2 regions of the Streptomyces sp. NPDC001292 genome follow, and region 2 is predicted to be linked to the other one. Evidence: riboswitches for the same ligand, from Rfam matches in the RefSeq annotation. Region 2 holds a riboswitch; the other holds the start of a gene.
The links. Region 2 has a riboswitch for ZMP and ZTP ahead of ACFY4A_RS13195 (bifunctional 5,10-methylenetetrahydrofolate dehydrogenase/5,10-methenyltetrahydrofolate cyclohydrolase). Riboswitches for the same ligand answer to the same signal wherever they lie in the genome.
Positions count from the first base shown of each region.

Region 1 (3,168 bases), on a different contig from region 2:
GTGCGGCGATGGCCTGGAGCACCGTCGCCGTGCCGAAACACACCGCCGCACCGAGCGCGCACACCATTCCCAAGAGCACGAGGCGACTTTAGGGGAGCGGTGGATCCGCGCGTCGCCCGATCCGGACGCCCGCCCGCACACGCTCCTGCCCGGCTCCTCCCGCGGTACTCGGGGAAGCCCCGGTGCTCGTTGGAGTCCTGGTGCTCTCCGCCCCCCGGACAGGCGCCGCGTCATCCCGCTACGCGCCGAGCACCGCCCGCAGTTGGGTCAGACCCCAGTCCAGATCCTCCTTGCCGATCACCAGCGGCGGGGCGATCCGGATCGTCGAGGCGTGGGTGTTCTTCACCAGGACGCCCCGGTCCATCAGCCTCCGGGCGATCTCCCGCCCGGTCCCCAGTGCCCGGTCCACGTCCATGCCCGCCCACAGCCCGCGTCCGCGCACCGTCCGCACCCGGCCCGTGCCGGCCAGCTGCCCCAGCTCGCGGTGCAGATGCTCGCCCAGCTCCGCGGCCCGCGCCTGGAACTCGCCCGAGCGCAGCATGGCGATCACCTCCAGCGCCACCGCGCACGCCAGCGGGTTCCCGCCGAACGTCGACCCGTGCTCGCCCGGCCGGAACACGCCGAGCACCTCCCGCGAGGACACCACCGCCGACACCGGCACGATCCCGCCGCCCAGCGCCTTCCCGAGCACGTACACATCCGGCACCACCCCCTCGTGCTCGCACGCGAAGGTACGGCCCGTGCGCCCGAGCCCCGACTGGACCTCGTCGGCGATGAACAGCACGTTCCGCTGCCGTGTCAGCTCCCGCACCGCCGGCAGATAACCGGCCGGCGGCACCAGGACCCCCGCCTCGCCCTGGATCGGCTCGAGCAGCACGGCGACCGTGTTCTCCGTCATCGCCGACCGCATCGCCGTCAGGTCCCCGTACGGCACGATCGCGAAGCCCGGCGTGTACGGTCCGAAGTCCGCCCTGGCCTCCGGGTCGGTGGAGAAGCTGATGATCGTCGTCGTACGGCCGTGGAAGTTGTTGCCCGCGACCACGATCTTCGCCATCTCCGCGGGCACGCCCTTGATTCGGTAGCCCCACTTCCGGGCCGTTTTCACGGCCGTCTCCACCGCCTCCGCGCCCGTGTTCATCGGCAGCACCGACTCCATGCCGCACAGCTCCGCCAGCTGTTCGCAGAACGCCGCGAACCGGTCGTGGTGGAAGGCCCGCGAAGTCAGTGTCACGCGCTCCATCTGCGCCTTGGCCGCCTCGATCAGCCGCCGGTTGCGGTGCCCGAAGTTCAGCGCCGAGTAACCGGCCAGCAGATCGAGGTACCGGCGGCCCTCCACGTCCGTCATCCACGCGCCCTCCGCCGTGGCGATCACCACGGGCAGCGGGTGGTAGGTGTGTGCGCTGTGGGCGTCGGCTGCGGCGATGAGGTCTTCCGTGGCGGTCACGGCGGCTCCCGAGGACGAAGGTCGCCTCCCGGGGAGGGGAGGTTTTCCTCCTTCCTATCCTCGCTCGCATGGTGGACGCGGGAACTGCGCCGTAGGGTGCGCCCGGTAGGCTGACGGAGGGCCGTGACTGGCGCGCTGGGATGGGACCGACCATCGGGGAGCGGCCCGAGCGGTAAGTGTGCCGTGCGCCTGGGCCGTAACGTGAACGCCGATGCCACGTCCGGAGGTCCCGATGCCTGAGAACACCGCGCCCCTGTCCAACGAGTCCACCGCCTTCCGTGCCGCCCTCGACGTGATCCGCGCCGTCGAGCCGCGCGTGGCCGACGCCATCGGCCAGGAGGTCGCCGACCAGCGCGAGATGCTCAAGCTGATCGCCTCCGAGAACTACGCCTCCCCGGCCACCCTGCTGGCCATGGGCAACTGGTTCAGCGACAAGTACGCCGAGGGCACCGTCGGCCGCCGCTTCTACGCCGGCTGCCGCAACGTCGACACCGTCGAGTCGCTGGCCGCCGAGCACGCCAAGGAACTCTTCGGCGCCCGCCACGCCTACGTCCAGCCGCACTCCGGCATCGACGCCAACCTGGTCGCCTTCTGGGCCGTCCTCGCCCAGCGCGTGGAGGCCCCCGCCCTGGAGAAGGCCGGGGTCCGCCAGGTCAACGACCTCTCCGAGGCGGACTGGGCCCAACTGCGCCAGGCCTTCGGCAACCAGCGCATGCTCGGCATGTCCCTGGACGCCGGCGGGCACCTCACCCACGGCTTCCGCCCGAACATCTCCGGCAAGATGTTCGACCAGCGCTCCTACGGCACCGACTCGGCCACCGGCCTCCTCGACTACGAGGCCCTGCGTGCTTCCGCCCGCGAGTTCAAGCCGCTGATCATCGTCGCCGGCTACTCCGCCTACCCGCGCCTGGTGAACTTCCGGATCATGCGCGAGATCGCCGACGAGGTCGGCGCCACGCTCATGGTCGACATGGCCCACTTCGCGGGCCTGGTCGCCGGCAAGGTCCTCACAGGCGACTTCGACCCGGTCCCGCACGCCCAGATCGTCACCACCACCACCCACAAGTCTCTGCGCGGCCCGCGCGGCGGCATGGTCCTGTGCGACGACTCCCTCAAGGACCAGGTCGACCGGGGCTGCCCGATGGTCCTCGGCGGCCCCCTCCCGCACGTCATGGCCGCCAAGGCGGTCGCCCTGGCCGAGGCCCGGCAGCCCTCCTTCCAGGACTACGCCCAGCGCATCGTCGACAACTCCCGCGCTCTCGCCGAGGGCCTGATGCGCCGCGGCGCCACCCTCGTCACCGGCGGTACCGACAACCACCTCAACCTGATCGACGTCGCCTCCTCCTACGGCCTCACCGGCCGCCAGGCCGAGGCCGCCCTGCTCGAGTCCGGCATCGTCACCAACCGCAACGCGATTCCGGCCGACCCCAACGGCGCCTGGTACACATCCGGCGTCCGCATCGGCACCCCCGCGCTGACCACCCGCGGTCTGGGCACCGCCGAGATGGACGAGGTCGCCGGCCTGATCGACCGCGTCCTGACGGCCACCGAGCCCGGCACCACCGGCAAGGGCACCCCCTCCAAGGCCCAGCACGTCCTCGACCCGAAGATCGCGGACGAGATCTCCCACCGGGCCACGGACCTCGTGGCGGGCTTCCCCCTCTACCCGGAGATCGACCTCGGCTGACCCGTCCCCGCGCGGGACTCACAGGTCACTGGACTCA
Region 1 is NZ_JBIAXG010000050.1:31,242-34,409, reverse strand. Features, by position in the region: gene ACFY4A_RS35585 (DMT family transporter) at 1-67, opposite strand, end outside; gene rocD (ornithine--oxo-acid transaminase) at 239-1,444, opposite strand; ZMP/ZTP riboswitch at 1,558-1,646, shown strand; gene ACFY4A_RS35575 (glycine hydroxymethyltransferase) at 1,677-3,131, shown strand; gene ACFY4A_RS35570 (hypothetical protein) at 3,166-3,168, opposite strand, start outside.
Region 1: linked by a shared signal. The riboswitch ahead of ACFY4A_RS35575 (glycine hydroxymethyltransferase) and the one ahead of ACFY4A_RS13195 (bifunctional 5,10-methylenetetrahydrofolate dehydrogenase/5,10-methenyltetrahydrofolate cyclohydrolase) in region 2 are both predicted to bind ZMP and ZTP.

Region 2 (3,168 bases):
CAGCCGGACGGATCAGTGCTGGATGGCGGGAACCAGCCCGAAGACCGGCGAGACCAGGCCGGTGACCTGGTTCAGCCGGTTCACCCGGTTGAGATCGCGTACATGGTCGACCCCGGAGAGCTGTTCGGAGGCCGTGGCCAGTTCGGCCCGGTGCTCGGCCTGGACACCGGTCCCGGGGAGCGAGTCGAGCAGGCCGAGGGGCTGGAGGCCGCCGACGGACGGGGCGCCCGCGGCGCTCGCGGGCAGCGCGGTCGGGCCCGTGACCGAGACGGCGAGTCCGACGGCGGCGACGACGCGCCGAGTGCAGATCATGCCCTCGGCAACGCCGTCCGGGCCCGCCCGGACACGGGCTCGCGGCCGCGCTCACCCGTCGGGCGCAGCGCCCGGACCGCGTTTGCCGTGCCCGCCGGGGCGGAGGAGTCTCGAACTGTGAGGTCCGTCGCGGCCCGCTCCTTCCCGGGCCGCGGCCCTCGTAGGAGGTCATCATGTCCACCTCGGCAAGCCCCGCCTTCGACACCGACACACTCCGCCGCGGCATCGAAGGAGACACGGCGGACACGCTGCTGTCGCTCTACGCGGACGACGCGGAGATCCGCATCGTGGACCGCAACACCCAGCCCAGCAGCCCCAAGGTCCTGCACGGCCGGGACGAGATCGGCACGATGCTCCAGGACGTCTACGGCCGCGACATGACGCACCGCCTGGAGCAGTGCGTCGTGCAGGGCGACCATGCCGCGTACGTGGAGTCCTGCCAGTACGCGGACGGCGTCCGTGTCCTCGCGGAGTCCATGGTGTCGCTGCGCGACGGCAGGATCGCCGAACAGATACTGATCCAGGCATGAGACGAATAGGCAGGAAGGCCACCAGGTTCCAGGTCGGCTCCCGCCTGCCCTTGACCTTCTCGGCCCGCGCCGGCCTGGGCCGGTCCCGCTCGGCCCTGTCGCGCCTGCCGGGGCCGGCGTCCGCGGCGTCCCGCCTGGCGTCCGCCGCGCTGGTCCGGTCGCTGCGGCGGGCGGCGCGGCCTCGTCAAGGCCGCACGCAGCGCGCGGCCTTCGCCCCGGACCGGCCGTGTCGGTTAGGGTGAGACGGGACCGTGACTGGCGCTGAGGTGGAGCACCACCGGGGAGCGGTCCACGCAGAGTCGTGAGCCGCGCGCCTGGGCGATTCCCCGAACGCCCAGGAGTGGACCATGTCCCAGGCCCGTCCGATGGACGGCACCGCGCTCGCCCGCCGTGTCGTCGAGGAGACCGCCCAGAAGGCCGCCGCACTCACCGAACGCACCGGTACGGTGCCCTGTCTGGCGACCGTGCTGGTCGGTGAGGACCCCGCCTCCGTCACTTATGTGCGGATGAAGCAGAACCGCTGCCGCAAGGCCGGTATCGACTCCCGCCACGTGGCGCTGCCGGCCGCGACCACCACCGAGGAACTGTTCGGCACGCTGCGGTCGCTGTCCAAGGATCCCTCCGTGCACGGCATCCTGCTCCAGCACCCCGTCGGCGAGCACATCGACGAACGGGCCGCGTTCGAGGCGATCGCGCCCGAGAAGGACGTCGACGGGGTCACCTGTGCTTCGTTCGCGGCGATGAGCTTCGGCCTGCCGGGGTTCGTGTCCTGCACGCCCGGCGGCATCCTGCGGCTGCTCGACGAGTACGACGTCGAGCTCCGCGGCCGCCGCGCCGTCGTGGTGGGCCGCAGCGCGATCCTCGGCAAGCCCGTGGGGATGCTGCTGCTCGCGCGGGACGCGACGGTGACGTACTGCCACTCGCGGACTTCGGACCTGGCGGCCGCCGTGCGCGAGGCGGACATCGTGGTCGCCGCGGTGGGCCGGCCCCGGCTCATCCGCGGCGAGGACGTCAAGCCCGGCGCCGTCGTGATCGACGCGGGCTACAACCCGGGCAACGTCGGCGACGTCGACTTCGACTCCGCCGTGGAGCGGGCCTCGCTGATCACCCCGGTGCCCGGTGGTGTGGGCCCGATGACGATCGCGACGCTGCTGGAGCAGACCGTGACGGCCGCCGCCCGGCAGCTCGAGGTGTGACCGGCGCGTGGCGTGCGGTGCCCTCGCCGCCGGTCCCCGCCGCGTGCCACCGGTCCGCGCGGGGCCGACGTAGCGGCGGCCCGCTGCGGAACCGCGGCAGGGGCCGGAGCAGGGGTGAAGGCACCGACACCCCTCGGGTCGTTCACGGGCGGCGGGCGGCCGCGCGGCCATACTGACCGTCGTGCGCGTAGCGATCATGACGGCCGGATCCCGGGGCGACGTCGCTCCCTTCACCGGACTGGGGCACGGCCTGGCTCTCGCGGGTCACGAGGTCACCCTGGTCACGCACGGATGCTTCGAACCGCTGGTCGCGGGCTCGGGCCTCGGCTTCCACCCGCTGCCGGTGGACCCGCGGGCCGAGCTGGAGTCCTCGCGCGGGCGGGGGCTGCATCGCAGCGCGACCGGCGCGGGCAAGATGCTGCGGGCCGTGGGTCTTGTGCGGTCGGCCATCGCCCGGATGACGGACGACCTGATCGCGGCGGCCGAGAAGAGCGACCTACTGCTGCTCGCCGGCTCGCTGGGGCCGGTCGGGCACGCCATCGCCGAGGCGCTGAACCTGCCCAGCATGGGCGCCCATCTGCAACCGCTCTCCCCTACAAGGGAGTTCGCTCCTCCGCTGCTGGGCGGCGGACACTGGGGCGCGGCTGCGAACCGCCTCGCCGGGCACGGTGTGAACCTGGCCGTGGAGCGGGTCTTCTCGGCGGCCGTACCCGCCGTACGGAGCCGGCTGGGGCTGCCGCCCGCCCGCGCCGGCACCGGGCGGCGCATCCGCCGGGGGCAGCGCCTGCCGGTGTACCACGGCTTCAGCCCGCTCGTGGTGCCCAGGCCCCGCGACTGGCCCAGTGCGCTCCAGGTGTGCGGGTACTGGTGGCCGTACGACCGTTACACACAACTCCCGGACGAGCTGTGGGACTTCCTCGACGCAGGCCCTCCGCCGGTCTACGTGGGGCTGGGCAGCGCCACCGTGCCCGACCCCGAGCGGCTCAGCGACAGCATCGTGCGCGCGCTGCGCCGGGCCGGACTGCGCGGTGTGGTCCAGCGGGGTTGGGCGGGGCTGGAGGCGTCCGGCGAGGACATGCTGACCATCGGCGAGGTCCCGCACTCCGCGCTGTTCCCGCGGCTGGCGGGCG
Region 2 is NZ_JBIAXG010000009.1:139,835-143,002, reverse strand. Features, by position in the region: gene ACFY4A_RS13205 (hypothetical protein) at 13-312, opposite strand; gene ACFY4A_RS13200 (nuclear transport factor 2 family protein) at 486-842, shown strand; ZMP/ZTP riboswitch at 1,084-1,169, shown strand; gene ACFY4A_RS13195 (bifunctional 5,10-methylenetetrahydrofolate dehydrogenase/5,10-methenyltetrahydrofolate cyclohydrolase) at 1,190-2,038, shown strand; gene ACFY4A_RS13190 (glycosyltransferase) at 2,235-3,168, shown strand, end outside.